3 regions of the Pseudomonas sp. GW821-FHT12A04 genome follow, and region 1 is predicted to be linked to each of the others. Evidence: predicted binding sites of a transcription regulator. Region 1 holds the regulator's gene; each other region holds the start of a gene.
What was found. The regulator FliA, encoded in region 1, starts transcription of late flagellar genes. The targets are predictions, from matches to a motif close to CTAAAGTTTNNNNNNNNNNNGCCGNTAA.
Positions count from the first base shown of each region.

Region 2: motA (flagellar motor stator protein MotA) is a predicted target of FliA. The motif match lies at 5,218-5,245, and genes of this name have one in related genera.
Region 3: AC1RS8_RS14520 (methyl-accepting chemotaxis protein) is a predicted target of FliA. The motif match lies at 4,608-4,635, and genes of this name have one in related genera.

Region 1 covers NZ_JBXAQZ010000013.1:182,714-193,433, reverse strand. The annotation lists gene AC1RS8_RS21135 (protein-glutamate methylesterase/protein-glutamine glutaminase) at 1-678, opposite strand, end outside; gene AC1RS8_RS21130 (chemotaxis protein CheA) at 727-2,991, opposite strand; gene AC1RS8_RS21125 (protein phosphatase CheZ) at 3,038-3,826, opposite strand; gene AC1RS8_RS21120 (chemotaxis response regulator CheY) at 3,848-4,219, opposite strand; gene fliA (RNA polymerase sigma factor FliA) at 4,387-5,127, opposite strand; gene fleN (flagellar synthesis regulator FleN) at 5,124-5,954, opposite strand; gene flhF (flagellar biosynthesis GTPase FlhF) at 6,071-7,399, opposite strand; gene flhA (flagellar biosynthesis protein FlhA) at 7,411-9,540, opposite strand; gene flhB (flagellar biosynthesis protein FlhB) at 9,770-10,720, opposite strand, start outside.
Region 2 covers NZ_JBXAQZ010000001.1:200,183-210,902, reverse strand. The annotation lists gene AC1RS8_RS00900 (AhpA/YtjB family protein) at 1-394, opposite strand, end outside; gene serB (phosphoserine phosphatase SerB) at 530-1,744, shown strand; gene asd (archaetidylserine decarboxylase) at 1,873-2,733, opposite strand; gene rhdA (thiosulfate sulfurtransferase) at 2,752-3,567, opposite strand; gene AC1RS8_RS00880 (HDOD domain-containing protein) at 3,609-5,147, opposite strand; gene motA (flagellar motor stator protein MotA) at 5,315-6,166, shown strand; gene motB (flagellar motor protein MotB) at 6,170-7,210, shown strand; gene AC1RS8_RS00865 (hypothetical protein) at 7,320-7,754, opposite strand; gene AC1RS8_RS00860 (toll/interleukin-1 receptor domain-containing protein) at 8,129-8,620, opposite strand; gene AC1RS8_RS00855 (caspase family protein) at 8,620-9,579, opposite strand; gene AC1RS8_RS00850 (TIR domain-containing protein) at 9,582-9,989, opposite strand; gene rsgA (small ribosomal subunit biogenesis GTPase RsgA) at 10,189-10,720, opposite strand, start outside.
Region 3 covers NZ_JBXAQZ010000008.1:152,136-162,855, reverse strand. The annotation lists gene AC1RS8_RS14545 (CTP synthase C-terminal region-related (seleno)protein) at 1-167, shown strand, start outside; gene AC1RS8_RS14540 (antibiotic biosynthesis monooxygenase family protein) at 164-487, shown strand; gene AC1RS8_RS14535 (DUF2025 family protein) at 615-959, opposite strand; gene AC1RS8_RS14530 (glycerophosphodiester phosphodiesterase) at 1,171-2,295, shown strand; gene AC1RS8_RS14525 (PepSY domain-containing protein) at 2,504-2,809, shown strand; gene AC1RS8_RS14520 (methyl-accepting chemotaxis protein) at 2,870-4,495, opposite strand; gene AC1RS8_RS14515 (transporter) at 4,767-5,789, shown strand; gene AC1RS8_RS14510 (hypothetical protein) at 6,141-7,007, shown strand; gene AC1RS8_RS14505 (TylF/MycF/NovP-related O-methyltransferase) at 7,004-7,726, shown strand; gene AC1RS8_RS14500 (multidrug/biocide efflux PACE transporter) at 7,851-8,285, opposite strand; gene AC1RS8_RS14495 (LysR family transcriptional regulator) at 8,376-9,230, shown strand; gene AC1RS8_RS14490 (RNA polymerase sigma factor) at 9,435-10,670, opposite strand; gene AC1RS8_RS14485 (YciI family protein) at 10,672-10,720, opposite strand, start outside.

The DNA.
Region 1 (10,720 bases):
CATGTGTTGAACCAGCACGATCGGGGCCGGGAAGTTGGCCGGCAATTGAGTCAACACTCGCTGCAGGGCGACCGGGCCGCCGGTGGACGTACCGATGGCCACCAGTTTGAAGGCTTTGCGTTTCGGCGCGGGCGACGACGCAGTGGCCGCATGCGTACGCGCAGGGATCGGTGCCGGACGCACGGGCGCGCTGCTGCCGTAACTGCCGACGCTCGAAGGCGCAGCTGTTGGAGCAAGTGCGGTCACAGGGGCCGGAGCGCTGTAAGTGCTGACGCGACGATTGCTGCGCGAGATGCTCAGGATCTTCTCGCACAACAGTTGCTTGACCTTCTCGGGGTTGCGCGAGATGTCTTCGAAATTCTTCGGCAGGAAGTCCACCGCGCCGGCATCCAGCGCATCGAGGGTGACCCGGGCGCCTTCGTGGGTCAGCGAGGAGAACATCAGGACCGGGGTCGGGCAGCGTTGCATGATGTGCCGCACGGCGGTGATGCCGTCCATCATCGGCATCTCGTAGTCCATGGTGATCACATCCGGCTTGAGGGCCAGCGCCTGATCGATCGCCTCTTTGCCGTTGGTCGCCGTGCCGACGACCTGGATATTGGAATCCGCTGAAAGAATTTCCGAGACGCGGCGGCGGAAAAAACCCGAATCGTCCACCACCAGGACTTTGACTGCCATAAACACTCCATTAGATGGAGCGAGGCCAGGCGCCTCGCTCCACCAGAATCAAATACGCCGTGTGGCGTAACGCTTGAGCATGCTCGGAACATCGAGAATCAGCGCGATGCGGCCGTCACCGGTGATGGTGGCGCCGGACATGCCCGGGGTTCCCTGGAGCATTTTGCCCAATGGCTTGATGACTACTTCTTCCTGGCCCACCAGTTGATCGACGACAAAGCCGATCCGCTGCGTGCCCACCGAAAGGATCACCACATGGCCCTCGCGCTGCTCTTCGTGAGCGGCGGAGCTGACCAGCCAGCGTTTGAGATAGAACAATGGCAGCGCCTTGTCCCGCACGATCACCACTTCCTGGCCGTCCACGACGTTGGTGGTCGACAGGTCGAGGTGGAAGATCTCGTTGACGTTCACCAGCGGGAACGCGAACGCCTGGTTACCGAGCATGACCATCAGCGTCGGCATGATCGCCAGGGTCAGCGGCACCTTGATGACGATCTTCGAACCCTGGCCCTTGGCCGAGTAGATGTTGATCGAGCCGTTGAGCTGGGAAATCTTGGTTTTCACCACGTCCATGCCCACGCCACGACCCGATACGTCGGAAATCTCGGTCTTGGTCGAGAAACCCGGGGCGAAGATCAGGTTGTAGCATTCGGTGTCGCTCAGGCGATCGGCGGCGTCCTTGTCCATCACACCGCGTTTTACCGCGATGGAACGCAGCACGTTCGGGTCCATGCCCTTGCCGTCGTCGGAGATCGACAGCAGGATGTGGTCGCCTTCCTGCTCCGCCGCCAGGATCACCTTGCCACCCCGGGCCTTGCCCGAGGCTTCGCGTTCTTCCGGCGACTCGATGCCGTGGTCAACCGCGTTGCGCACCAAGTGGACCAGCGGGTCGGCCAGGGCCTCGACGAGGTTCTTGTCGAGGTCGGTTTCTTCGCCGACCAGCTCCAGGTTGATCTCTTTCTTGAGCTGGCGGGCCAAGTCGCGAACCAGGCGCGGGAAGCGCCCGAAGACTTTCTTGATCGGTTGCATCCGGGTCTTCATGACTGCGGTTTGCAAGTCGGCGGTGACCACGTCGAGGTTCGACACGGCCTTGGACATGGCTTCGTCGCCGCTGTTGAGGCCCAGGCGGACCAGGCGGTTACGCACCAGCACCAACTCGCCGACCATGTTCATGATCTCGTCCAGACGCGCGGTATCGACACGTACCGTGGTCTCGGCTTCGCTCGCCGGCTTTTCCGCCGGTGGCGCGGCCGGGGCACGGGACGATGCCGGTGTAGCAGTTGCCGGGGCCGGCGCTTCGGTTTTTGGCTCGGGGGCCCTGGCCACCGGTTTCGGCGCGGCTGCCTTGGCGGCAGGTGCCGCAACCGAGGCGTTGGCGCCGGTTGCCGTTCCAACCGTCGCGCCCACTTCAGTGAACTTGCCTTTGCCGTGCAATTCGTCGAGCAGCGCTTCGAACTCGTGATCGGAAATCAGATCGCTGCCGGCCGCCACCGCGCTTGGTGCCGCGGGTGCAGGCACAGAAGCAATGGCCGACTCCAGCGCCTCGACAGCAAAATTACCCTTGCCGTGCAGCTGGTCGAGCAGTGCTTCGAATTCGTCGTCAGTAATATCGGAACTGTCGCCAGCCGCTTTCGGGGCTTCTGGCGCAGCCGGTGCCGGGACCACCGCGTCAACGGCGAACTGGCCTTTACCGTGCAGTTGATCGAGCAACGACTCGAACTCGGCATCGGTGATTTCGTCGCTGCCAGCGGCATTGCCGGCAGGCGCTGGAACAGCCGCCGGGGCCTCGGCCTGGGCCTTGACGGCGTTCAGCGAGTCCAGCAGTTGTTCGAATTCATTGTCGGTGATATCGCCCGACTCGCTTTCAGCCACAGGCGCTTGGACCACGGCGACGACAGGTGCGGCAGCCGCCTCGTCAGCCGATTGCGGCTCGGCCAGACGGGCCAGTGCCGCGAGCAGTTCCGGTGTCGCGGCCGTGATCGGGCTGCGTTCGCGGACTTCGCTGAACATGCTGTTCACCGCGTCCAGCGCTTCGAGAACCACGTCCATCAGTTCCGAGTCGACGCGACGCTCACCCTTGCGCAGGATGTCGAACACGTTCTCGGCGATGTGGCAACACTCCACCAGTTCGTTGAGCTGGAGGAAGCCGGCGCCTCCTTTTACAGTGTGAAAACCGCGAAAAATTGCATTGAGCAAATCCGCATCATCCGGGCGGCTTTCCAGCTCGACCAGTTGCTCGGACAGTTGCTCTAGAATCTCGCCGGCCTCAACCAGGAAATCCTGAAGGATCTCTTCATCGGCGCCGAAGCTCATTAAGGGGGTGCTCCTAAAGGTCTAAAAACCTAAAATGCCTAAAATTCTAAAACCCTAGGCTGGATAGCAAATCGTCCACATCGTCCTGACCGGACACAACGTCTTCTCTTTTATCGGCATGAATCTGCGGACCTTCACCCTGAGAGAGATGTTTTTGTGGATCTTTTTCAGCAAGCATCGCTTCACGGTCATGTTCGATGCCCGCAAAGCGGTCCACCTGACTGGCCATCAGCACGAGCTTGAGCAGGTTGCTTTCAACTTCGGTGACCAACTGGGTCACACGCTTGATCACCTGGCCTGTGAGGTCCTGGTAATCCTGGGCGAGCAGGATGTCGTTCAGGTTGCCCGACACCGCGCGATTGTCCGTGCCGCTGCGCGTCAGGAACCCGTCGACCCGCCGGGCCAGTTCACGAAACTCTTCGGCGCCGACTTCGCGACGCATGAAGCGCCCCCAGTCCGCGCTCAACACCTTGGCTTCATCGGCCAGGCCATTGACCAGCGGCGTGGCACTTTCCACCAGATCCATGGTGCGGTTGGCCGCAGCCTCGGTCAGCTTGACCACATACCCCAGGCGCTCGGTGGCGTCGGTGATCTGCGACACTTCTTCGGCCTGCGGCATGTGCGGGTCAATCTGGAAATTGACGATCGCGCTATGCAGTTCGCGGGTGAGCTTGCCCACTTCCTGATACAGGCCGCGGTCACGGGTCTGGTTGAGCTCATGGATCAATTGCACCGCGTCGCCGAACTTGCCTTTTTCAAGGCTCTCGACCAATTCGACGGCGTGTTTTTTCAGGGTCGATTCAAAATCGCCCAATGAAGTTTCGTTATTGCCCATAGCTCCCCCGTGGCGCACTCATCAACCGATGCGTTCGAAAATCTTCTCGATTTTTTCTTTCAACGCCTGGGCCGTGAAGGGCTTGACCACATAGCCGTTAACGCCGGCCTGGGCCGCTTCGATGATCTGCTCGCGCTTGGCTTCAGCGGTCACCATCAGCACCGGCAGGTGCTTGAGCTTTTCATCGGCACGCACGTGGCGCAGCAGATCGATACCGGTCATGCCAGGCATGTTCCAGTCCGTTACCAGAAAGTCGATGCTTCCGCTGTTGAGCACCGGGATGGCGGTAGTGCCATCGTCGGCCTCGACGGTGTTGGTGAACCCAAGGTCACGCAGCAGGTTCTTGATGATCCGCCGCATCGTTGAGAAGTCATCAACGATGAGGATTTTCATGTTCTTGTCCAATTCGACCTCCAAGCAGTCTTAAACGCGCCCAGCACCTGGACACGCCATTTCAATCAATCCGGCAAAGCACTCAATGACTGTCTGGAGCACAACAGATCGCGACCGGCGCAGTTCAACACCACACCGGCCTCGTTCGCAGTGTCCCCACACTGCCTTCAGCGCGCTCGCCACTCCCCCAAACGCCCCCGTAAACGGGCCGCGCACTGGCTGTGTAACTGGCTGACCCGAGATTCGCTGACCCCCAGGACCTCACCGATTTCCTTGAGATTCAACTCTTCGTCGTAGTACAGCGCCAACACCAGTCGCTCACGCTCCGGCAAATTGGCAATCGCATCCGCCAGCGCAGCCTGGAAGCGTTCATCCTCCAGGTCGCGTGACGGCTCGACATGAGCACTCGCGCCATCCTCGTGCAGCCCTTCGTGTTCGCCGTCCTGCAACAGGTCGTCGAAACTGAACAGCCGGCTGCCCAGGGTGTCGTTCAAAATCCCGTAGTAATCGTCGAGACTCAATTGGAGTTCGGCCGCAACTTCGTGATCTTTAGCGTCACGGCCGGTTTTAGCTTCAATCGAGCGAATGGCATCGCTGACCATGCGCGTATTGCGGTGGACCGAACGTGGCGCCCAGTCCCCCTTGCGCACTTCATCGAGCATGGCGCCGCGGATTCGTATGCCCGCGTACGTCTCGAAACTGGCGCCTTTGCCGGCGTCATATTTGGTCGACACTTCAAGCAGGCCAATCATCCCGGCCTGGATCAGGTCTTCGACCTGGACACTGGCCGGTAAACGCGCCAGCAAGTGGTAGGCAATGCGTTTAACCAGCGGCGCGTAACGCTCGATCAGCTCGTACTGCGCATCACGTGCCGACTTCTTGTAGAGGTTGTAGCCGCTGGCTGTCATAGAACAGGTCCTGCTGTCTGCTGCACGAGGCGCTCGACGAAAAACTCCAGGTGCCCGCGCGGGTTGGCAGGCAGCGGCCAGGTATCAACCTTCTGCGCGATGGCCTTGAATGCCAGCGAGCACTTGGAACGCGGAAAGGCCTCGTAGACGGCGCGCTGCTTCTGCACGGCCTTGCGCACGCTTTCGTCGTAAGGCACCGCACCGACGTATTGCAGGGCGACGTCGAGGAAGCGATCCGTGACCTTGGTCAACTTGGCGAACAGGTTGCGTCCTTCCTGCGGGCTCTGGGCCATGTTGGCCAGGACGCGGAAGCGGTTCATGCCGTAGTCGCGATTGAGCAACTTGATCAAGGCGTAGGCATCGGTGATCGAGGTCGGCTCGTCGCACACCACCAGCAGCACTTCCTGGGCTGCGCGGACGAAACTGACTACCGAGTCACCAATGCCCGCAGCGGTGTCGATCACCAGTACGTCGAGGTTATCGCCGATATCACTGAAGGCCTGGATCAGGCCGGCGTGTTGCGCGGGGCTCAGATGCACCATGCTCTGAGTGCCGGATGCGGCCGGAACGATACGGATGCCGCCGGGTCCCTGCAGCAATACATCGCGCAGTTCGCAGCGGCCCTCGATCACGTCGGCCAGGGTACGTTTGGGTGTCAGGCCCAGCAGAACGTCGACGTTCGCCAGTCCCAGGTCGGCGTCCAACAGCATGACGCGCCGGCCAAGTTCGGCCAAAGCCAGGGACAAGTTCACTGACACATTAGTTTTCCCGACGCCACCTTTGCCGCCGGTCACCGCGATCACCTGTACGGGATGCATGCTGCCCATGTTATTTCTTTACCTTGTCTTGCATAGACGGAGGCCACATTACTGGCTGCGCGTTCACAAACGGAACAATGCATGGCAGACCATCGATGTAGGTACAAAAACTGTTCATTATTACCTCAGCCAACCTGCTTGGTCGGGCTGTGGTAGATGTCAGCGAACATGTCAGCCATGGCTTCTTCGCTGGGTTCTTCCTGCATTTGCACGCTCACGGCGCGGCTGACCAATTGATGACGGCGCGGCAGATGCAAATCATCCGGGATCCGCGGGCCATCGGTCAGGTAAGCCACCGGCAGTTCATGGCTGATGGCAAGGCTCAACACCTCACCCAGACTAGCCGTTTCATCCAGTTTAGTCAGAATGCAGCCGGAGAGCCCGCAGCGCTTGTAACTGTGATACGCGGCCGTTAGAACCTGTTTCTGGCTGGTGGTTGCCAGGACCAGATAATTTTTTGATTTGATGCCGCGACCGGCCAGGCTTTCGAGCTGCATGCGCAGCGCCGGATCGCTGGCCTGCAGGCCCGCGGTATCGATCAGCACCACGCGTTTGCGCAGCAACGGCTCCAGGGCCTGCACCAGGGACTGGCCGGGATCGACGTGGGTCACCGACACATTGAGAATGCGCCCCAGGGTCTTGAGCTGTTCCTGGGCGCCGATGCGGAAGCTGTCCATGCTCACCAACGCAATGTTCTGCGCGCCGTACTTGAGCACGTAACGGGCGGCCAGCTTGGCCAGGGTGGTGGTCTTGCCCATGCCGGCAGGGCCGACCATGGCGATCACTCCACCCTCTTCCAGCGGCTCGACTTCCGGAGTAACGATCATGCGCGCCAGGTGCGCCAGCAACATACGCCAGGCCTGACGAGGCTCTTCGATTTCGGTGATCATTGCCAGCAGGTCGCGCGACAGCGGGCCAGACAGGCCGATACGTTGCAGGCGACGCCAGAGGTTGGCCTGGTCCGGACGGCTGCCTTGCAGCTGATTCCAGGCCAGGGAGCCGAGTTGTACTTCCATGAGTTCGCGCAGGCTGTTGAGCTCGAAACGCATCGAGTCGAACGCGCGCGGGTCCACGCCACCGGACGCTGGCGCAGCGGCCGGCGCGGGGCGACGGGGTTCGGCGTAGGTCGGCTCGATCAGAGGCTCGGCGGCAGTCAACGGCAATCCGGCGAACAGTTGGCGATTGGTTGCATTGTCGCTCTCGCCATCGCCACGCAGGCTCAATTCGGCCTGGGCGGTGACGATCCGCGACTGAGTCTTGCGCAATTCGTCTTCGAGTTCCATGTTCGGAACCCGCGGCGCCAGCGCCGACAACTTGTAATCCAGCGCAGCTGTCAGTTCGACCCCCCCGGCGATCCGGCGGTTGCCAATGATGGCGGCATCAGCGCCCAACTCATCGCGAACCAGCTTCATGGCCTGACGCATATCGGCGGCGAAAAAACGCTTAACTTGCATAAACCACTACCTCAGCCGTTGGGCCCTACTGTCGCAACGATGGTCACTTGCTTGTTGTCAGGGATTTCCTGGTAAGCCAACACATGCAAACCCGGGACTGCGAGCCGGCCAAATCGCGAGAGCATCGCGCGAACCGGACCGGCCACCAGCAGAATCACCGGCTGACCTTGCATCTCCTGACGCTGCGCCGCGTCGATCAACGAACGTTGCAGCTTCTCAGCCATGCTTGGCTCCAGCAGAACGCCCTCTTCCGAGCCTTGTCCTGCCTTTTGCAGACTATTGAGCAATATCTGTTCCAACCTTGGCTCCAGCGTGATAACTGGCAGCTCCGACTCAGTACCTACAATGCTTTGGACGATTGCGCGGGATACGCCAACCCGCACGGCAGCCACCAGCGCGGCGGTATCTTGACTCTTGGCGGCATTGTTGGCGATCGCCTCGGCAATACTGCGGATATCGCGAACAGGCACTTGTTCGGCCAACAGTGCTTGCAGCACCTTGAGCAACTGCGACAGCGAAACCACGCCCGGCACCAGCTCCTCGGCCAGTTTCGGCGAGCTTTTGGCCAGCAATTGCATGAGTTGCTGCACTTCTTCGTGACCGATCAGCTCACTGGAATGCTTGTAGAGTATCTGGTTCAAGTGAGTAGCCACTACTGTACTGGCATCGACCACCGTATAACCGAGGGATTGCGCCTGGGCGCGCTGGCTGATTTCGATCCAGACCGCCTCCAGGCCGAAAGCCGGATCTTTGGCGGTAATGCCGTTGAGCGTGCCGTAGACCTGCCCCGGGTTGATCGCCAGTTCGCGATCCGGGTAAATCTCCGCTTCGGCCAGGATCACTCCCATGAGGGTCAGGCGATAGGCACTCGGCGCCAGGTCGAGGTTGTCGCGGATATGCACCGTGGGCATCAGGAAGCCCAGATCCTGGGACAGCTTCTTGCGCACGCCCTTGATTCGCGCCAGCAACTGGCCGCCCTGGTTGCGGTCCACCAGCGGAATCAGGCGATAACCCACCTCCAGGCCGATCATGTCGATCGGCGTCACGTCATCCCAGCCAAGCTCCTTGGTTTCCTGGGCGCGGGCCGGCGACGGCAGCAACTCCTGCTGGCGCTTGACCTCTTGCAGGGCGTGAACCTTGGCCACGTTCTGCTTCTTCCAGAACAGGTAAGCGCCACCGGCCGCCAGGGCCGCCATGCTCAGGAACGAGAAGTGCGGCATGCCGGGCACCAGGCCCATGACCGCCATCAAACCGGCTGCCACCGCCAGCGCCTTGGGCGAGGCGAACATCTGGCGATTGATTTGCTTGCCCATGTCTTCCGAACCGGACGCACGGGTCACCATGATTGCCGCTGCTGTCGATAACAACAGTGATGGCAATTGCGCCACCAAACCGTCACCGATGGTCAGCAGCGCATACACCTTGCCGGCGTCGCCGAAGGTCATGCCGTGTTGGAAGATACCGACCGCCATGCCGCCGATCAGGTTGATGAACAGGATCAACAGGCCGGCGATGGCGTCACCGCGGACGAATTTGCTGGCACCGTCCATGGAGCCGTAGAACTCGGCTTCCTGGGCCACTTCCGAACGACGGGCCTTGGCCTGGGCCTGATCGATCAGGCCGGCGTTGAGGTCGGCGTCGATCGCCATTTGCTTGCCGGGCATCGCATCGAGGGTGAAACGCGCGCTCACCTCGGAAATCCGCCCCGCGCCCTTGGTCACCACGACGAAGTTGATGATCATCAAAATCGCGAAGACCACGATACCGACCACGTAGTTACCGCCGATCACCACCTCGCCGAAGGCCTGGATCACCTTGCCGGCCGCCGCATGACCGTCCTGGCCGTGGAGCATCACCACCCGAGTCGAAGCCACGTTCAACGCCAGGCGCAACAACGTCGCCACCAGCAGAATGGTCGGAAACACCGCGAAATCCAGCGGGCGCAGAGCATAGACGCACACCAGCAGCACGACGATGGACAGGGCAATGTTGAAGGTGAAGAACACGTCCAGCAGGAACGGCGGCACCGGCAACATCATCATCGCCAGCATGACCAGCAGCAACAGCGGCACGCCCAGATTGCCGCGACTCAAATCGGCAACGTTTGTGCGAGCAGTGTTGAATAACTGAGAGCGATCCACCGGTTTTCCCCGTTCCTTTAAAGCAAACTTTTGACGCCTGAAGCGGGCGCAAGGCGGCTACTGCAAGAAGCTTTCCAACTTTTGCAAAGGGAGAAATAGAGCGATTTTTCAGGAGGATATGAGTTGCCTGGACTGACGTCATCGCGGGCAAGCCACGCTCCCACAAGTTATCGCCAAACCTGTGGGAGCGGGCTTGCCCGCGAAGGGGCCATCAGCGACAGCGCGAAACTCAAGAATCGCGGCGCAAATCCGGCGGAATCGGCAAATCATCCTTAAGCGGATCAGGCCGCTTGCCCTTGCCCGCCCGATACTGTCGAATCTGATAAACGTAAGCCAGCACCTGCGCGACCGCCAGGTAGAGACCGCCGGGAATCTCCTGCTCCAGTTCCGTGGAGTAGTAAATCGACCGCGCCAGTGCCGGAGACTCCAGCAACAGAATCTCGTTGGCCGCAGCGATCTCACGGATCTTCAGGGCCAGGAAGTCGCTACCCTTGGCCAGCAATACCGGCGCATTACCCTTTTCCGGGTCGTACTTGAGGGCCACGGCGTAGTGCGTCGGGTTGGTGATGACCACGTCGGCCTCGGGAATGGCGGCCATCATCCGCCGCTGGGACATCTCGCGCTGCAGCTGTCGAATTCGCTGCTTGACCTCCGGTCGCCCCTCTTGATCCTTGTGCTCGTCACGCACTTCCTGCTTGGTCATCAGCAGCTTCTTGTGGCTTTCCCAGAGCTGCACCGGCACATCCACCGCAGCGATGAGGATCAACCCGCAGGCCATCCACAAGGTGCTCCAGCCCACGACTTGCAGACTGTGAATAATGGCCATATCCAAGGGCTCATGGGCGATGCGCAGCAGGTCGTCGATGTCCGACGACAGCACCGCCAGCGCCACGAACAGGATGATGATGAACTTGGCCAGAGCCTTGAGCAGTTCGACCAGCGACTTGGTCGAGAACATGCGCTTGAGGCCGGGACCGGGGTTCAAGCGGCTGAATTTGGGCGCCATGGAACTTGCCGCGAACAGCCAGCCACCCAGGGAAATCGGACCGATGATGGCGGCCAGCACCAACGTGATCATCACTGGCTGGATCGACCACAGGGCAATCTGCCCCGAGCGCATCAGGTAGGTGGCCATGGAGCGCTGATCCAGAATCACCTCCCGCGGCAGCGAGAAGTTGAT
Region 2 (10,720 bases), on a different contig from region 1:
CCTCGGCTTCGCCCAGCAGGCCATGCTTGGGGCGCTGGCCGGATTCGGCGAGGATGCGGTTGTCCGGGCTGTAGATGGCGGCGTGGGCCACCAGCTTGTTCTTGGTCAGGTTGTTGAGCAGCACGTTCAGGCTGAGGATGTCGTTGGACACCAACAGCTCGGTGGCCGAGGTGGCCGTCTGCGTAGTCAGGCTTTCGCCCAGCGCATCCGCCTGCTCGTGCATGGCCTGCTTGAACTGCAGGCCCATCACACCGGCATAGATGACCAGGGCCAGGGCGACCAGGATCACGTTATGGCTGGCGATGCGCAATGCAATCGGTACACGGCGGTGGCGCAGTGCCCGGAAGATCAGCAGGAAGAAGTTGTCGGTTTTTACTGGCGTGGGCCGGTTCACTTGAGCTCGGCTCTTTTGTCCGTGAAGTTGACGCGCAGTATAGCGACAGGCCCTAGACCGTCAAAGCGCTCACGGTGCCCGATGGTCACTGAAAGTGGGTAGAATGCGGTTTTTTTCCACTTGCGGGGGTGCGCCTTGCGCGAAATCGTCCTGATAAACATCACGGGAGTCGACCGTCCGGGTCTGACTGCGGCCATTACCGGCGTTCTGGCCCAGGGTGGTGTGAACATTCTCGACATCGGTCAGGCGGTGATCCACGACACTTTGTCGTTCGGCATCCTGGTTGAAATTCCCGACACCGAGCAAGGCAAGTCCGTGCTCAAGGACATCTTGTTCAAGGGCTATGAACTCGATCAACAAGTGCGTTTCACGCCGGTGTCCGAACAGGATTACCAGCAGTGGGTCGGCAATCAGGGCAAAAAGCGCCACATTGTGACCCTGTTGACCCGCAAGGTGACAGCCGGGCAGTTGCAGGCCGTGAGCTCGATCACCGCCAAATATGGCCTGAATATTGACCACATCGATCGCCTGTCCGGGCGCATGCCGCTGGACACCCCGGCCGACAAGGGCAAGGGCTGCATCGAGTTTTCCGTGCGTGGCGAGGCGGCTGATCCGCAGGCGCTGCGTGCCGAATTCCTCAGCGTCGCCCAGGAACTGAACGTCGACATCGCCTTCCAGGAAGATTCGCTGTTCCGTCGCAACCGTCGCCTGGCGGTGTTCGACATGGATTCAACGCTGATCGAAGCCGAAGTGATCGATGAGCTGGCCAAGGCGGCCGGCGTCGGCGACAAAGTGTCGGAAATCACCGAGCGGGCAATGGCCGGTGAGCTGGATTTCCGCGCCAGCTTCAAGGAGCGCCTGGCCTTGCTCAAAGGTCTGGACGTCAATGTGCTGGACTCCATCGGTGCCTCGCTGCGCCTGACCGAAGGCGCCGAAACCCTGTTCGCCGAACTCAAGCGCCTGGGCTACAAGACCGCGATTCTGTCGGGCGGCTTCACCTACTTCGCCAAGCAATTGCAGGCCAAACTGGGTATCGACTACGTGTTCGCCAACGAGCTTGAAGTGGTCGACGGCAAAGTCACCGGCGTGGCGGTCGAGCCGATTGTCGATGCACAGCGCAAGGCGGATTTGCTGAAGGAACTGGCACACAAGGAAGGCTTGCGCCTGGAGCAGACCATTGCGGTCGGCGATGGTGCGAATGACTTGCCGATGCTGGCGATTGCCGGGTTGGGCGTGGCGTTCCGGGCCAAGCCGCTGGTCAAGCAGTCGGCCAAGCAGGCGATTTCCACATTGGGGCTGGATGGTGTGCTCTACCTGCTGGGTTTCCGCGATCGCGACGGCCAGCTGTAACACCGCAAAACAACTGTAGGAGCGAGCTCGCTCGCGATGAGCGGCGAGGCGACGCGGGCATTCAGATTGCCCGCGTCATCGTTAACGCCCATCGCGAGCAGGCTCGCTCCTACAGGTATGTGCGTTGATCAGGCCTTCGGTGCGCCCATGCCCTGACCCATCTGCACCGCTGTACCGGCGGTCATTTCTTCAGCCCACTTCACCTGATCCGGCCCGAACAGCACGACGGCGGTCGAACCCAGTTTGAACCGACCCAGTTCCGCACCTTTTTCCAGGTGGATCGGCGCGCGTGCGGCTTCGTCGTAACGGAAGGTTTTCAGCTCGCGCTTCGGCGGTGTCACCAGACCGGCCCACACGGTTTCAATCGAAGCCACAATCATCGCACCCACCAGTACCACAGCCATCGGGCCGCGTTCGGTGTCGAAAATGCACGCCACGCGCTCGTTGCGGGCAAACAATTCCGGAACGTTTTCAGCAGTGGTCTGGTTGACCGAGAACAGACGGCCCGGGATGTAGACCATCTCGCGCAGGGTGCCGGCCAGGGGCATGTGCACGCGGTGGTAGTCCTTCGGCGACAGGTAGATGGTCGCGAAGTCGCCACCCATGAACGGCGCAGCGTTTGCCGCATCGCCACCCAACAGTTCCAGCACGCTGAAGCTGTGGCCCTTGGCCTGGAACACGCGGCCGTGCTCGATCGGGCCGAGCTGGCTGATCGCGCCGTCGGCGGGGCTGAGGATCGCGCCCGGGGTTTCGTCCAGCGGACGGGCGCCGTCTTTCAGTGCGCGGGTGAAGAACGCGTTGAAGTGCTCATAGGCGGTCAGGTCTTCGACCAGCGCCTGGGACATGTCCACCTGATAACGCTTGGCGAACCAGGCGGTAAAGGCATTCTTGAACCAGCGCACGCGGCATTCGGCGATGCAGCCGGCCAGTCGCGAGAGCAAGTTGTGGGGCAGCAGGTACTGGCCGAGGAGAAACAGACGCTTGTTCATTAACGGTCCTTAAAAATCTTAAATTTCTACCGGGGTATCGGGATGATTGCCCCATTCGCCCCAGGAGCCGGCGTAGCCTTTGACCCGCGGATAACCGAGAGCCTTGGCCACCAGATAGGTGAAACCAGAACGATGATGTGTCTGGCAGTGGGTAATCACTTCTTTGTCTTTGCTGATCCCGAGTTGTTCGAGGATCTGCGGCATGTCGGTGCGGATGCGCAGCTGGCGTGCCCGATCCATGCCAGCGGTCCATTCGAAATTGATCGCGCCGGGAATGTGTCCGCCCTTGGCTGCCAGGACTTTCTCGCCGGAGTACTCCAGCGGCCCGCGCGCATCCCAGATTGCCAGGTCGGCGGCGCCGAGACGGCTTTGCAGGTATTCGCGGGTGGCGGTGGGTTCATCGTGCAAGGTCAGTGGAACCGGGCCGCCCACCGGTGGCGGGACCTGGATCGACATGGGCGAACCTTCCGCCAGCCAGGCCGGCAGGCCGCCATCTATATAGTGGTACTTGCTGTGGCCGATGACATCCAGCAGCCAGATGAAGCGTCCGGCCCAACCGCCGCCTTCGTCGTCATACACCACGTAGACCGCATCGGGGTTGTGCCCCAGCTCACCAAACAGCGTTTCGAGTGCTGCCTGCGGGGGCATCAGCCCCGGGGCGGGGGCCTGGCCGAGCTGCGTACGCTTTGGATCGACAAAGCGCGCGCCGGGAATGTGCCCTTCGGTGTAGCGGGCGGCACTGGTCAAGTCCACCAGAATCAGTTCGCGGGCGTCGAGGCGAGGGAGCAAGTCGCTCGGCTCGATCACCAGCGGCAAGCCAGAGAAGTCAGACATGTGAGGTCTCCAGAGCACAAAAGGGAGGATTGTAACGCAGCTTATTGGCCACGGTGGCTAAAGCTGTGCAGGGCTTTCTCGATGCACTGTGCGGTTTTGCCGAAGGCCTGTACGGAAATTTCCGAAAACGGCCCGCCGCCTTGATCCGCCACGACGATCATGATCACCCGGCCATTGTTGATCAGCGAACGCAGCAGCAAGTGTTCACCGCTGAACTGCGAGCGCAGGCTATTGGGCAACATGGCCGAGAATTGCGCGTTGTTGGCAGGCGTCAGGCGCACCTGGGCCTGCTGCGCGAGCAGGCGTTGCAACACGTTGCTCTGGCTGACCACGAAATTCAACCCGGCCGCTTCCTTCGGCAGGCCAGCCGTCTGGTGCACGCGCAGGTTGGCGTGGGTGCGATCGGCCATCAGGATCATCACCCGGCGCATGCCGCAGGCCACGAGGGCGTCACGGGCGGCGATGGTCAGGTGCATGGCGTTGGTGAAACGGCTCGGCTCGACCAGCAATTCGGCGCATTGCTTGCGCCACTTCGCCAGGTCTTCGGCGGTAGGTGCCGCTGCCGGCAGCAAGCCTGCGTGGACACGGTTCATGCCCCACGGCCAGATCAGCGACTCGGCAGGGTGCCAGAGGTCGGGCATGGCGTGTTGGCGTGCGCTGTTGGCGGCTTGCTGGTGCAATTGCTGCTGCAGTTCGTCCATCGGCATTTGCAGGTAAAGGCTGGTCAGGTACTGCCAGCGCTCGCTGTGGGGGCTGTCCCAGGCGTGTTGCGCCGACAGCGCCAGCCCATTGGCCAGCAGCACTGTATTGGCCGGTTGATTGAGCCAGCGGCGCAGGGTCGGATCGTCGTCAAGGCGATTCTGCTGGCGCAGTGGATGGTCGCTGTCACGGGCGATGCGCAGGACTTTCACCAGTTCCCGCTGCTCGGTGAGCAGCAATCGATAGCCTTGCTGCACCCAGATCGGCAAGCGCCAGACTTCCACCAGCGCCAGGCCGATATCCAGCAGGCGTACGCCAAACAGTTGCTGCTCGACTTTGCGTGCCGACTCGCCTTTATGGATGACCCGCAGCTCCCAGTCTTCGAGCAGTTTCGGATGGGTCAGTGCCAGCGGCCACAGGGGCGAAAGAAACAGCAGGCTGCCCCAGTGGATGTCCTGCCACAGGCGCGCCAGGCGGCTGGCAAAAAAACCGTTGGCCTGTTGCGTGGCGTGCTGGCTGATCATCTGCAACTGACGCAGGGCTTTGGGAATCTCGAGCTCGGGTTCGGCGGGTAGCCGCGCGAGCAGCTCTTCGGTGCGCGTCAAACCGAGGCGGTTGATTGCAATTTCAAGGTTTTCCGCAGGCTCGGTCATGCTGCCATGGGTATGCCGGTTGGCTTCGCGAATCACGCTCAAGGCCAGGGCCGGGCTGCCTTGCATGAGGTCGGCGATGTCGCGCAGCGAGCTGCGATTGTCGCGGATGGCCTTGCAGACACGGTCATGGCTGGCTTGCGGGACGGGAAGACGTACGCCATCGAGCAGCTTGACCCAGCCTTCGAGGGTCGTTGGTTTTGGCGTTGGAACGTTCGTTTCGTTAACCATGGTGGGAGGCGATCATCGTCAACATTACCTGTGCCCGGATGGGGTCAAATTAGCTTTTCGCCTGAACGGGCTATAGTCTGGCGCAGTTTTGCCGATAAGTAGAAGAAGAGATTTTTTAACTTCCGAATATGACCTTGAACCCGACTCAGTAAGTGCTCTCCTAACCTATGGCTAAAATTATCGGCATCATCGTCGTATTCGCGAGCGTGCTCGGCGGATACGTGCTTTCCCACGGCAAGATTGCCGCCCTGATACAACCTTTCGAGGTCATGATCATTGGCGGTGCTGCCCTCGGCGCCTTCTTGCAGGCCAACCCCGGCTACATGACGATGCACGTGCTCAAGAAGTCCCTGAGCATGTTCAGTTCACGTTTCAACCACGCCTTCTACCTTGAAGTGCTGGGCCTGATCTACGAGATCCTCAACAAGAGCCGCCGCGAAGGCATGATGGCCATCGAAGGCGACATCGAAGATGCCGCTGCGAGTCCGATCTTCGCGAAGTACCCGACGGTACTCAAGGACGAGCGCATGACCGCGTTCATCTGCGATTACCTGCGCATCATGTCTTCCGGCAACATGGCTCCCCACGAGCTGGAAGGCCTGTTCGACATGGAGCTGTTCAGCCTCAAGGAAGACCTCGAACACCCATCCCACGCGGTCAACGGCATCGCCGACGCCATGCCCGGTTTCGGTATCGTCGCGGCGGTACTGGGTATCGTGGTGACCATGGCTTCGCTGGGTGAAGGCGACCAGAAGTCCATCGGCCTGCACGTAGGTGCGGCACTGGTGGGTACCTTCTTCGGTATTCTCGCCGCCTACGGCTTCTTCGGCCCGCTGGCCCATTCCCTGGCCCATGATGCCAAGGAAGAGCTGAACGTCTACGAGGCCATCAAGGCCTCGCTGGTGGCTTCGGCTTCCGGCATGCCGCCATCGCTGGCCGTGGAGTTCGGGCGCAAGGTCCTGTATCCGGCGCATCGTCCAAGCTTCGCCGAGCTGGAACAAGCGGTTCGCGGTCGTTAAGCCATGGAAAATAACCAGCCGATAATCATCAAGCGCGTCAAGCGCATCGCCGGTGGGCATCACGGGGGCGCCTGGAAAATCGCCTTCGCCGACTTCGCCACGGCGATGATGGCGTTCTTCCTGGTGTTGTGGCTGTTGTCCACCGCCACGCCGGAACAGAAAATTGCCATCGCCGGTTACTTCAAGGACCCGATCGGCTTTTCCGAAAGTGGCACGCCCTACATCATCGATCTGGGCGGCACGCCGACCCTGGCGCCGGAAAACACTCTCAACCCCGAGGTGAAGTCCCAGCCGCAGCCGGACAAGGTCACCATCGATACCGATCAGGTCGAAGGCATGGCCGAGCAGGTCGAAAAAGAGCGCCTCGAGCTGTTGCTGCAAGAACTGCAGAACAAGGTCGAAGAAAACCCGCAGATGCAGAAGTTCAAGGATCAGATCCTGTTCGAAATCACGCCGGACGGCCTGCGAATCCAGATCATGGACGCGGAAAACCGCCCGATGTTCGATTCAGGTTCAGCACGCTTGAAGCCGTATTTCGAAGACATCCTGCTGGCCATGGCCGACACCATCAAGGCGGTGCCGAACAAGATCAGTATCAGCGGCCACACCGATGCCAAGCCATACACCGGCACCGGTGATTTCGGTAACTGGGAACTGTCGGCCAACCGTGCCAACGCCGCACGGCGTGCGCTGGTGGCGGGCAGCTATCCGGATGCGCAGGTGGCGCGCGTGGTCGGTTATGCCTCGTCGGCCCTGTTCGATCGCGAGCATCCGTTCAACCCGGTGAACCGTCGTATCGACATCGTCGTCCTGACCAAGAAAGCACAGCGTGCCATCGAAGGTTCGCAAGGTGCTGAACCTGCTCCTGATGCACCGCAAGGTTCGGCTGCGCCGGGAGCCGCACCGGCTGCACCGGTCGACCCGAACGCGCTGCCGGCGGACAAGGAACCGCTGCCGGCTCACGAGCTTCGTGAACGGTTGAACCTGTTCGATGATCCAGCGCCGAAAACGGGTGGCCCCGGTGCTCCGGCCGTGAAGCAGTGATTTCCCTGCCATAGATCTCGCGCGGAAGACAAATGCCCGCATCTAGCGATACGGGCATTTTTTCAGCAGGGTGCACTGTGTGTGAATGCGGACTCTATAAAAATATAAGTTATTTATTGGCTGAAGTGAAATCTATCTTAAAGTTTCCACCTATTAATCCAGGTTTGTCCTCACTATCGTCAGCGCTTTCATAACAAACAAACCGGCCTTCAAAGTTTTTATCGCTAATGTCAGTAATAAATATTTCCCCTCGTTGTGCACTCCACGGCCAATCGTTCGGAAACCCCGCGCTGGGCTCAAATCTAATAACCCCTGGGTGAGATTTTAAATCATGACGGCCTAATCCCCAGGTTGCCGGGATTATAAACACAATGTAGTCGCTATTTTGGGATGAAGCGTTAATGTAGCGATGCTCCGGATTGCTATCGCCATACAAAAAATATGACTCGAATGTGCGTTCTGCGTGTACCAGTCGCATCACTGCAGCTACCTTCCCGTTCATTGGTTGTTTATCGTGCTTCTGATCTGGTTTTTTAATATTCATATATAGGTTCTCGGTGTTGAAGGCGTCAGCCAGGCTGGCTGTGATCAGTCAACCTCAGCTCGTAAAACCTCAGAGAAGAAAGCGCGGTGAATTGTCGGGGTTATCGCTCCATCCGAACTTTTCAAGTGCTCAGCCTCAGGCAATATGGTCAGTGTTTTTTTTGCTTTGATCTACTGTCATATCTGACAGGTTTTTAGAGCTAAGGATAATAAGCAATAGCTTTAGTTTGCTCATTGGCTCTAAGTGATTTTCTTTGATTGAATAAAAGGCTTCGATTTTGCGGCAGTTTCATGACTCAAGTAACTAAAAGGTGAAGGCTCGTTTTGCAGTGCCAAAAAACCATATCTGGCGATATGGTTTTTTAGGTGGGCAACTCAGAAGCCACGAATAATCCTGGACTTGAGATCCGTGTGGAATCGATCAGCGTTAGTCCTGTTAACGCTACGCACCGACTCGCTACCGGTCACCGAATCCAGTGACATCGAGCGCTTGAGCATCGACTCGTTGCGATAGGCATCGATGAAGAACTCGATGTCCCGGTCGCTGGTCAGCTTCGGCCATTTGTCGAGGTACAGCGGCAGCTCTGTCGGGCCGGTCTTGAACGAGCAGATGCGCCGGTTGGTGATGGTCGCTTCGCCGATTTCGAACGGCACCCACCAGGACAGTGCGGTTTTCTCCGACACCACCGCCAGCAGGTGTGTGCATTCGCTGATGTTGCGGGTGATCACCCCGGTGATGTCGTCGGTGGTCTGGGATTCGGCATCCAGTACGTCGAGGTAGGTCTTGATGTTGGCCTGCATCAGGCGCGTGTTGATGTTGATCGCGTGGGCGCGGTCCATGTGGCGGTAGCTGATAAACACTGGCATCAGAAATGTCCCTTGATCGCGAGTTCGCGGTAATAGGCGCCGAGGGCGGTGAGGCGGCAGCCGGTGGAGTGGATGGCGGCGTAGTACATGTGTTCGGCGTCCACCGGTTCGACCAGGCTGTGGCGGTTGCACTTTTGCAGCTGGGCGAAGACCTCGCCCTGTTCCGGGTTGAACTCGGGCTCGGTGGGCTCAAAGCTGGGGGCGAGGGGGTACACCGATTCTGCTTCGGCAAACCATTCGGGGAGTTTGCGCAGGATTTCCTTGGGGATCAGCGGGGACACTTCGCGCAGGGAAATGAACTGCGAGACATTGGTCTTGAACACCGGACGCTGTTCCCAGGCATCAAGGGCATTGTCGACAAACGAATAGAGGCTGCCGGGGGTGATCTTGCCCAGGATGTTCGCGGCTCCGCCGTGCAGGGCCTGGAGCAGTAATCCGGTGAACACGCCGTGCTGCATGCCCTCCATCGCCGGCTCTTCCTTTTTACAGGCGGTCAGAATGGTCATGCCTTCGCCGACCACGCTGCCTTCGCTGCGCAAGGCGCGCAGTTCGCCGGCCGAACCGCTCTGGCAACAATCGAGAATGATCACTTTGTTTTTGATCTTGGTGGCCTTGCTCGCCCAGTTGAGGATGTCGCTGAGGCGAATCCCGTCCTTGGCGCTCTTGTAATCCTGCGGGATCAACATGCCTTCGTCGGTGTCGGTGTCGAAGCTGCCGTGGCCGGCGAAATACAGTAGCGCGACGTTGCAGTCACCGGAAAACAGCTCGCGGATCTGGTCTTCGAGTTTTTCCCTGCTCAGGAAGTCCTCGGCGGAAGTCAGCACGATGTTCTTGAAGTTCGGATCGCCATTGGCGTCGGTTTTCAGCACGGAGGCCATGGCCATGGCGTCATTGCTGCAACCGCTCAGGCGCGACACATGGGTGTAGTCGTTGATGCCTATAAACAGTCCCTTGCGCATGGTTACACCGCCGTATGCTGGCGAATCGCGCTGATGATGCTGTTGGTGTTCCACGCACATTCGGCATGTGCCGCGTCACGTACCACCGTGGAAATGCGCTCGGCACCGAACGGCTTGATCGCAATGATCACCTTGCCCATGCGCTTGGCGATTTCGATTTCCTTGTTGATCCACTTGCTGTAGGTGGAGTACATCCCGGCCATGATCAACACCGCCGAACACGGGCGAATCTTGTTTTCGATGGCCTCCTCAAGTTGTTTGTCGGTTTTCGCGCCGACAATCGGGTTGTCCGGTGGAACCGAAAAATTCTTGTACGTGAAACCAGGCTTGGCGTTGAGCAGGCGCACGAGATTGTCGTGGGCGTCGGAGTAGTTCCACGAGTGGCTGATGAACAGGTGGTAGGTTTGCATAGGTGTCCCTCGGAGTCGCTGGAGTGCGAAGAGGGCTAGAACTTAGGCGAATACAGGGCGGCTACAAGGGGGCGGCGCGGAAAGAGAAATGCCCTACAAGCGAGCGTGCACAGGTCTTACAGAAAGGTCTGATGTTTAAGCGGGGGGAAGATCCAGCCGCCGGCCACCCCGCTGATGGCAGGGTGGTCGACACGTCTGTTTAGTAGCCGTTTTCCGGCAGACTGGCGATGATCGAGCGGTAGCTGTTCATCCGCTGTTGCTGCACGCGGCCGTCTTCAAGGGCCTTGAGCAGGGCGCAACCGGGTTCGCGGTCATGTTTGCAATCACGGAAACGGCAGGTGCCAAGCAGGTCGTTGAACTCGATGAAGCCGGCTTCGACGTCGGCACGGCTGACGTGGCCCAGGCCGAATTCGCGGATACCCGGGGAGTCGATCAACTCACCGCCACCGGGGAAGTGGAACAACCGCGCGGTAGTGGTGGTGTGGGTGCCCTGGCCGGACAGTTCGGACAACGGGCCGACGCGGGTTTCGACATCCGGCAGCAGGCTGTTGACCAGCGACGACTTGCCGACGCCGGACTGGCCGACGAATACGCTGATGCGTCCGTCCAGCTGTGTCTGCAATTGCTCCATGCCGTTGCCGTGGTGCGCCGACACTTCCAGCACCGGATAGCCCAGGGTGCGGTATACGGCGAGCAAGGCATTCAGTGCAGGAGCGTTGTTTTCGTCGATC
Region 3 (10,720 bases), on a different contig from region 1:
TACATGCCGTCGGCCACGATTCGGAACACGGACTGCGGGCAGTCGAACTCAGCGGTCATCCGTTCTTTGTCGCGACCTTGTTCCAGCCCGAGCGGGCGGCGCTCAAGGGCGTATTGCCTCCTTTGGTTGGCGCCTTTGTCGAAGCCTGTGCGGGGCGCTCGTCATGATCGCCGATACGCCAGCTGTGCCTTATTACGCGGTGATCTTCACTTCACTGCGCACCGAGGGTGACCAGGGTTACGCCGAAGCGGCCGAACGGATGCTGGAACTGGCCCGCGAACAGCCGGGGTTTCTCGGCGTGGAATCGGCGCGGGGCGAGGATGGGCTTGGGATTACCGTATCGTACTGGGCCAGTGAGGCGGCAGTCCTGGCGTGGAAGCATCATCCTGAGCACAGTGCGATTCGCGAGCGTGGGCGCTCGACCTGGTATGCGCGGTGTCATACGCGGGTGTGCAGGGTTGAGCGGGCCTACAGGTTCGATCAGTAACTGATTTAGAGTTCTTCAGGCCGCCATCGCGAGCAAGCTCGCTCCCACATTTTGATCCCGGTCGGTCACAACATTTGTGCGCGACAAAGATCTACTGTGGGAGCGAGCTTGCTCGCGATGGAGCCCGTCAATTCACCGCAAAAACTCCCCCCTGAACCAGACTGCGAACCGCCGAAATCTCCGGCACTTCCCGCCGGTTCATGTACACCCGCAACGGCTCGGTAATGTTGATCCGGTCATCGATGTTCTGGTCCAGCAGCAACTGGATCAACTCACGCTTGAGCGTCATGACCTGCCCGGGCCCCGCGACCCAGACAAATTCGCTGACAGGGATGATGCCGTCGTCCGCCACGTCCATGCCGAACGAGTCTTCGCTGAAGCGCACGATGTAGTGCCCGGTCTTGCGGTTGAGGCCGACGAAGCCTTTGAGCTGGTCGGCAGCCTGGCAGATGAGCTGGGAAGTGATGCGCATGGTAAACCCCGCAATGGTGATCATTGGTTTACACGCAGGGCCTGCGTTTCCCTCTGCCGGGGAAATTGCAGGGCCTCAGCGTACTGCAAACGGGCGCACAAAAGCGCTGACGAAAATCAGCTTTCGACAGGTTTGTGTCGGTCTGGTGATAGCGCCTGCAACGATGAGTTGTTAAAAGGGACCGCTCACTTATTGCGAAAGGATCTCGACCATGCCCGCAACCTTTACTAAAAGCGCCCTGTTACTGAGCCTCTTGCTCGCTCTCGGCCACGCACAGGCCGCCAGCGAACCCGGTCCCGCGGCACTGGCCACCCGCTTGGGCATTCCGCATCCAGCGGTGATCGCCCACCGCGGCGCATCGTTCGATGCGCCGGAATCCACCGCCGCCGCCTACAAGACTGCCCGCGACCTGGGCGCCGACTACCTGGAACTGGATCTGCAGCGCAGCAAGGATGGCGTGCTGTTTGCCCTGCACGACAACAATCTGCAACGCACCACCGACGTCGCCAGCAAATTCCCCGAGCGCAAGGACAGCCCCGCCAATGCGTTCACCATGGCCGAACTGAAAACCCTGGACGCGGGCAGCTGGTTCAATGCCGCGTACCCGGATCGCGCACGTCCCGCCTTCGCGGGCCTGAAAATTCTGACCCTTGATGAAATCATCGACATCGCCGAGGGCAACAGCCTGCACAAGCCCGGCCTGTACATCGAGACCAAGGAGCCCAAGCAGTTCCCCGGCATCGAACGCGACCTCAAGGAAAAACTTCAGGACCGGGGCTGGCTGAGCCCGACCGCTTCGAAACTGGCAAAAAACGAGCTGGCGGTCGGCCAAGGCAAAGGCAAGGTGGTCCTGCAGACTTTCGAGAAGAGCAGCCTCGAACTGCTGCAAAAAGAGATGCCGACGGTGCCGAAGATCCTGCTGCTGTGGGTCGGTGAAGGCAGTATTGAACCCCAGTCCAAGGTGACATTTGCCGAGTCCGGCGAAAAGGACAAAGCCGCTTACTACGCCAAACAGCAACCGAAGGACAAAGCCGAATTCCAGCACTGGGTCGACTACGCCAAGGCCCAGGGCGCCATCGGCACCGGCCCGTCCGCCGCACTGACCCAGGGTGGCGACCAGAGTTACTCGGACCTGGTGCAACCCTGGATGAACCAGTACACCCACGACCAGGGCCTGCTGGTGCACGTCTACACCATCGACGATGCGGTGGACTACCGGAAAGTCATGGACGCCGGAGTCGACGGCATTTTCACCAATCGCGCCAGTGAGTTGTTGAAGTTCTATAAACGCCCGGCGGCGAGTGTTGCGCAGGTGCTACAGAACAACGGGTATTGATGCGCTATTGCACAAAAACCTGTGGGAGCGAGCTTGCTCGCGATAGGGCCATCAGCTTCAACATCAACGTTGACTGACACTCCGCCTTCGCGGGCAAGCCACGCTCCCACAGGGGTTGATGCAGGACATGTAGAGGGATTTAAGGGTGGATTAAGTTACACAGGCTAACCTGATCTCACTTAAACAGATCACCCAAGGAAAGAAGCCCATGAAGACCCTGACTGCTTTGTTTACCGCTGCAGCCCTGACCCTCACCGCCGGCCTGGCCCAGGCCGATGTGCGAGTCGATCAGATCCCGCAACTGGTCAAGGACGGCAAGATCAAGCCACTGGAAGACTTGAACAAGATCGCGCTGGACCTGCATCCGGGTGCAACGATTACCAAGACCGAGCTGGACAACCACTTCAACGGTTTCGAGTACGAAGTTGAACTGCGTGACGCCAAGAACGTCGAGTGGGATGTGGACATCGATGCCTCCAACGGCAAGGTCCTGGAAAACAAACAGGACACGTAATCCCCAAACAGACAAAAGCCGCACGATGGGAACATCGTGCGGCTTTTGCGTTTTCGGGATTCAAGCGCTCAGGCGCGCCGTCACCTCGTTCAACTGTCCCGACAAGCCGTGCAGATTGGTGCTGGCCGCTTCAGTGCGCTGCACGTTGTCCAGGTTGGTGCTGGCGATGCTGGTGATCTCGGTGAGGTTGCGCGAGATGTCTTCGGCCACCGAGGTCTGTTCTTCGGCGGCAGTGGCGATCTGGCGGTTCATGTCGCGGATGGCTTCCACGGCCAGGGTGATGCGTTCGAGCATGGCGCCGGCCTCGGTCACTTGCTGCACGCTCTGTTCGCTGCGCGACTGACCGCTTTCAATCGCCTGGGCCGCTTCGATTGCACCGGTCTGCACGGTCTGGATGATCTGGTTGATCTCGATGATCGACGCCGCCGTGCGCTGGGCCAGGCTTCGCACTTCGTCGGCCACCACAGCGAATCCGCGTCCGGCCTCACCGGCGCGGGCCGCTTCGATGGCCGCGTTGAGTGCCAGCAGGTTGGTCTGTTCGGCGATCCCGCGAATCACCTCCAGAACCTTGCCGATGCGTCCGCTGTCGGTTTCCAGTTGGCGGATGACCGTGGCGGTGTTGGCGATTTCGCCGCGCATCTGGGTGATGGTGTGGATGGTGCCCTGCATGACTTTTTCGCCCTGCTGGGCGGACTGGTCGGCATCGTCGGCGGCCCGGGCGGCTTCGGCGGCATGCCGGGCCACCTCCTGTGCGGTGGCGGACATTTCGTTCATCGCCGTGGCCACCTGATCGGTGCGGTTGAACTGCTCGTTGGTGCCGCCGGCCATCACGGTGGCGATCGAGTTCAACTCACCGCTGGCGCTGTCCAGGTCCGACGCGCTGCGCTGCAAACGGCTGAAGGTTTCGGCGAGGAAATCGCGCAGGGTGTTGGCGGCCATCGCCAGTTTGCCCAACTCGTCCTGACGGGTGCTGGCCACGCGCTCGGCAATACGCCCCTGGCTGAGTTGCGCCACGTATTCGATCAGTTTGCGGATCGGCTCGACCAGGTTGCGGTTGACCAGCCACAGGCTCAGCAGGCCGATCAGTACCCCCGAAACCAGCATCACGACCAGCCCCAGCAACACCGTGCGCTCGGCACTGGCGCTGATCAGTGTCGATTGCTCGGCGCCCTGCTTGCGCAACTCGCTGACCAGTTCACTCATCTGATCGCTGGTTGCGCGGTCCACACCCTTGACCGCCGCGTCGCCCGCCGCAGGGTCACCACCGGCGGCCACAAACGCGTCCCGCCCCTTCTGATAGGCCGCGCCCAATTGGCGATGTTCGTCACGCAAGCGCTCGATGCGGCTCTTGAGTTGCGGCTCGATACCCTTCTGCGCGGCCAACTCACCGAGGATGTTTTGCACATCGCGCTGACGCCCCTCGAATTGCCCCCAGTACTTGCTCAGGTCAGCCGGTTGCTTGCCGCGCAGCAGGACGTTTTTCCATTCCTGCACCTGCACCTTGAATTGCAGGTTGGCTTCATCGATCAATTGCGAGGTGTGCAACGGGCCTTCGATCAGATTGGCGTAGTTCTGCACGCCGCTGGACAGGAAGTGAAAGCACGCCAGGGCGATCAACAGCATCGCCAGCAGGCTGCCGCTCAGCAGGGCGAGAATTTGTGCTCTCAGGGACTTTTGCAAAAGCATCGCAGAGTACTCATGACAGGAATGGGGCACGCCCGTTAAGGCGTGAAAAGTGTCCGGACATCCCTGTCTGCGGTCCCGGCCGAGGCCTGCGGCGCGCAACTTAACCCAAGCGTGATCGGCTAGCCAGAGCGGTTCTTGAGAAAATCCCGACCGCCGGTAAAACAATTTTTTGCGTTGTTTTTCTGTCACAAAAACGTCATTCCCGTTTGCGATGATGCCGCTCAAGTGAACCTGTAAAACACGTGACAGGCGCCTCCCCTTGCGAGTCCTCATGAACCACAGCATCGATCAAAGCCATCGCGACACGGATCTGTTCGGCCTGCTTTACGGTTTCAGTTTTCGCCCCGGTGAGGCCGGTCGGGAAATCAATTCCGCCGAGGCCTTGCAGTACCTGCAACAGCCGCAAAGCGATGAGCAATTTCTCTGGCTGCACCTGAACCTGGCCCATGCCGCGTGCGAGCGCTGGATGAAAAGCCATCTGGAATTGCCCGAGGAATTTTTCGAAGCGCTGCACGAAGGCTCGCGTTCGACGCGCATCGAGCATGTCGACTCCGCACTGCTGGCAGTGGTCAACGATGTGGTGTTCAACCTCAGCAACATGGTCTCGTCGGATGTCTCGACCCTGTGGGTGTGCGCCCGCAGTCAATTGATCATCAGCGCCCGCCTGCAACCGCTGCACTCGGTGGACAAATTGCGCTCGTCGGTGAAGGCCCGGGAGTGCTTTCGCTCCCCGCTGGAGCTGCTGGTGCATTTGCTGCGCGACCAGGGTGAGGTGTTGACCCAGATCGTGCGCAAGACCAGTCAGAGCGTGGACCAGATCGAAGACCAATTGCTGTCCTCGCGCCTGTCGACCAACCGCGCGGAACTGGGCGCCAATCGCCGGGTGCTGGTGCGATTGCAACGGCTGCTGGCGCTGGAGCCAGGCTCATTGCTGCGCCTGCTCAACCGGCCACCGCAATGGCTGCAAAAGGAAGACGTGAAGGAGCTGCGCAAATCCACCGAGGAGTTCGCGCTGATCATCAACGACCTCACGGCGCTGGGTGAGCGGATCAAGCTGTTGCAGGAAGAGATCGCCGCCAACATCAACGAACAGACCAACCGCACGCTGTTCACCCTGACGGTGGTGACGGTGCTGGCGCTGCCGATCAACATCATCGCCGGTTTCTTCGGCATGAACGTCGGCGGCATTCCGCTGGCGGATGACCCGCAGGGTTTCTGGATCCTGGTGGCGCTGGTCGCGACCTTTACCGTGATCGCCGGGCGCTGGGCGTTTCGCAAGCAGCAGGATTATTGAGTCCCCGTCATCACCTGACACACTGATCAACTGTGGCGAGGGGGCCTGCCCCCGCTGGGTGGCGCAGCCGCCCCAGCACTCGGTCATTCAAACCGCACTAGCAGGATTGAGGACTGCTCTGCAGCCGAACGGGGCGGTGCGGCGTTCCGACAGGCCCGCTCCCACAGGGTACAAGTTCGAAGCACATCATCCCGGCGGGTTTTCCCGTCGGGATTTTTTCGTCCAGCGGCACGGCATTTGCTCGCGAACTCAAGGGCTGCGCTTTATTGACGCACAACTCGTCCGGCAGCCCTTCAGTTTGCCAGCGTGGTGCCGACTCATAAGACACTCGATGTATTCAGGAGAGGAACCGTGAATCTGTACATCAATCAGCTGCAACAGAAAGCTGACTTTAAAGAAGCCATTTACGCGGGCGATATTTTCCTGAACACGCAGTTACGCGCCGCCAAAGAACTCTGTGCCTTTGCCCAGGAAAGCATCACGGCGGCCTTCGAAGGCGAGATCAACCACCAGGCGCTGCACACACTGATGCCGGTGGAAGAGTTCGTGGTGCTGGTGACTCGGCTCAAGGGCCAGTTCACCAACAGCCTGCGTGCCAAGGAGCTGATCCGCAGCTTCACCGACGAAATCGGTGCCGCTCCCGAGGAGTTCATTTTCGACGTCCCGCGCATCCGTGTCGTACCCAACTATGACTACCTGCACGCTGGCGTCAGCTACGCCTACAAGCCCCATCGCGATACCTGGTACGGCGGTGTCGACTGCCAGATCAATACCTGGATGCCGGTCTACACGATCCAGCCTGACCAGACCATGATGATCAACCCGGCCTACTTCGACGCCCCGGTGAAAAACACCTCGGCGCAGTGGAGCCTGTCCGACTGGATCGGCGTGCAACGCCAGCGCGCCAAGGACAACGTCAAGGAAGAGGCACGCCAGCACCCGGTGCCCACCGAAGCGATCAACAGCGCCTCTGAGCTGCGCATCGCCGGCAACACCGCCGAGATGCTGGTGTTCTCGGGTTCGCACCTGCACGGCACCGTTCCCAATTACACACAACAAACCCGCTTCAGCGTGGACTTTCGCCTGATGCACCTCGACGACCTCAAGCACCAGCGCGGCGCGATTAACGTCGACAGCGCCTGCCCGGATGTCGGCGCCGGCTTCAAAGACTACTTCCACGTCCACGACTTTTCGAATTTCCGAGGAATCCCGCAATGACCAAGCGTCGCATCACGCCCGCCGAGGCCCAGTACAACGAAACCCGTACCAACGTCCTGAAACGGGTCGATGCCGAATACGTGGCCGACGCTCCGTTCGTCTTCGCCAACCGCATTGGCGTGACTGCCGCGTTGTCGCGCATGGAGCTGTTCAAGAAGGTCGCGGAAGTGCCGGGCGCGATCATTGAGTGCGGCGTGTACAAGGGCAACTCGTTGATGCTCTACATGCACTTGTCGATGATTCTCGAACCGTATGCGATCAACCGCTCGATCGTGGGTTTCGACACCTTCGAAGGCTTCCAGAGCATCGACAAGAAAGAAGACCCGGCCGACGTCAACGAAACCATGTTCGCCGACACCGACCAGTCGCTGATCCAGGACATGATCGACGCCAACGACCTGTTGCGCCCGGTCAACCGCATTCCGCGCTGCGAACTGGTCAAGGGCGACATCGTCAAGACCGTACCGGAGTGGGTCAAGACCCGTCCGGACCTGGTCGTGGCCATGTTGATCCTCGACACCGACCTGTACGAGTCGACCAAAGTCGCGCTGGAAACCTTCCTGCCGTACATGCCCAAAGGCGCGATCGTGGTGCTCGACGAAGTCGCCTACCGCAACTTCCCGGGCGAAACCAAGGCCCTGCGTGAAGTGCTCGACCTGAACAAGATCGAACTCAAGCGCCTGCCGTTCGATTCGTGCGTGGGTTACTTCCACGTCTGATCTGGTGCAAAACCTGTGGGAGCGAGCCTGCTCGCGAAAGCGGTCTGACATTCAGCAATGTTGTTGACTGACACGCCGCCGTCGCGAGCAAGCTCGCTCCCACAAAAACCGGTTCAAACACGACTCAGCAAACCTCACGAGTCACCAGCATCCGCTCCCGAACCACGTCATACACCCAGTGGTAGACGTAGGTGTACGGCAGGAAGAACAGCAACACACCGATATCCAGCAAGAACGCCTGCCACAGGCTGACATTCAGCCACCAGGCGATCAGCGGCACGCCGAGGGCGACCAGGCCGCCTTCGAACAACAGCGCATGCACCACGCGGACCCAGGCGTTGTGTGCGATGGCGAGGCGCTTGAGCAGCCGATCGAACATACCGTTGAAGACCACGTTCCAGGCCAGGGCCAGGCCGGCGATGAGGATGGTGACCATGCCCATTTCCAGCATCGGTTTCTTCATGATCCAGGCCAGCAATGGGGTACAGATCAGGATGGCCAGCAGTTCGAAGCCGATGGCTTGAAAAATACGTTCAGTAATGGATTTGTTGGCGCTCATGGCCGAACTCCCTTGGGTGACTGTGGTTGCCATGATCCATCAGCACACCGATACTTCATAACCAATAACCATCGATCAAGGCGATAGTTCATGGCCTCTCACGAAGTGTTACTGGCGTTTGTCGAAGCCGCGACCCAAGGCTCGTTTTCCGCCGCGGCGCGCAAATTGGGCCGCAGTCAGTCGACCATCAGTGCGGCGGTGGCCAGCCTGGAAATCGACCTGAACCTGACGCTGTTCGACCGCAGCAGCCGCAAGCCCGGCCTGACCCCGGCCGGACACGTCATGCTGCAACGGGCCGAAGACATCCTGGCCGCCACCAGTCGCCTGGAAATAGCCGCCAGCCAACTGTCCCAAGGGGTGGAAGCGAAGCTGACGGTGGCGCTGTCCGATACCTATCAGTCGGACCGCTTCGAAGCCGCCCTCAGTGCCTTCGAGCAGCGTTACCCGGACCTGGAGCTCGAGTGTCTGATCGCCGAATGCGACGACCTGATGTCCCTGGTGCAAAGCGGCCGGGCGCAGATTGCCTTCGCCGAAATGCAGGACAGCTACCCGCCGGACCTGGTCAGTTCGACGGTGGACGAGCGCACGGAAATCGCCTTGTTCGTGTCCCCGACGCACCCGTTGGCGACGTTGGACTACGTCGACCGGGACGTACTGCAGCAACACCGCGAACTGCGTCTGGCCACCATCATCAATCCCTATGAAAGCCGGGCGAAGGGCCGCGTATGGTCGGCGCCGAGTTATCTGATGCTGCTGGAAATGGCCCAGGGCGGATTCGGCTGGGCGCCGTTGCCCCGCTGGCTGGTCGAACGGTTCGGGCCCGGTACGTTGCAGGAACTGGTGGTGCGCGGCTGGCCGAAAACGGTGTCGGTGGATGCGTTGTGGTCGCGGCTGAATCCGCCGGGGCCGGCGGGGAGCTGGTTGCTGGGCAAGATGCTGGAGTGAAGGTCCTTCGGCCCTTATCGCGAGCAAGCTCGCTCCCACAGTTTCGAGTACACCATCAATCCCTGTGGGAGCTGGTTGCTGGGCAAGATGCTGGAGTGAAGGTCCTTCGGCTCTTATCGCGAGCAAGCTCGCTCCCACAGTATCGAGTACACCATCAATCCCTGTGGGAGCGAGCTTGCTCGCGATGAGGCCAGACCGGCCGCATCACTCCAACGCCTTGAGCCGCTCTTCGATAAACCGCCGCTCCGGCTCCTGTCGGGTCAACGCCAGCGCCCGTTCCCACGCCGCCCGCGCCTCCTGCTTGCGACCAAGTTGCCAACAGAATTGCGCCCGCGCCGAATGCGCCAGGTGGTAGTCGAGCAGTTCTCCCCGCTCCAGAATGGCGTCGACCAGCGTCAGCCCCGCCAGTGGACCATCGCGTTGCGAAATCGCCGCCGCGCGATTCAACTCGATCACCGGCGACGGCACCGCCCGCAGCAGGACGTCATACAGACCGACAATCTGCGGCCAATCGGTTTCCCCCGCCGTCGGGGCTTCGGCGTGCACCGCTGCGATCGCCGCTTGCAGGCAATAGGGTCCGAATCGTCCCATGGTCAGCGCCCGCTCGACCAGCGTGCAGCCTTCGCTGATCAACCCGGCGTCCCACAGCGAACGGTCCTGTTCGTCCAGCACAATCAGCTCGCCGCTCGCCGAGGTCCTGGCCGGGCGACGCGACTCGTGCAACAGCATCAACGCCAGCAAGCCCATCACCTCCGGTTCCGGCAGCAGTTCCACCAGCAACCGGCCGAGGCGGATCGCTTCACGGGTCAAATCCTCGCGGATCAGTTCTGCCCCGATGGACGCCGAGTAGCCCTCGTTGAACACCAGGTAAATCACCCGCAATACACTGTCCAGGCGCTCGGGTAGCTCAGCGAGTGTCGGCACTTGATAAGGGATTTTCGCATCGCGGATCTTCGCCTTGGCGCGCACTATGCGCTGGGCGATGGTGGCCGGGGCCGAGAGAAAGGCCCGGGCGATCTCTTCCGTGGTCAGGTCGCAGACTTCCCGCAGCGTCAGCGGCACTTGTGCGTCGGCCGCCAGGGCCGGGTGGCAGCAAGTGAAGATCAGCCGCAGGCGATCGTCTTCCACGTCTTCATCACTCCAGTCGGCCTGCTCCAGTTCCTCCAGTTGCGCGATCAGCAAGGGCTGCGACGCGGTAAAGCGTGCGCGCCGGCGCAGGGCATCGATGGCCTTGAAGCGCCCGGTGGACACCAGCCAGGCCCGCGGATTGTCCGGCACGCCGTCACGCTGCCAGCGTTCGACCGCGATGAAAAACGCCTCGTGCAAGGCCTCTTCGGCGAGGTCGAAATCACCCAGCAAGCGAATCAGGGTCGCAAGAATCCGCCGCGACTCTTCGCGATAAACCCGCTCGACCTGCGCCTGAACCGGCAGCCCCGGCATCTTAAGGATTCAACTGCCGAACGGGGCGCACTTCGACACTGCCGACCCGG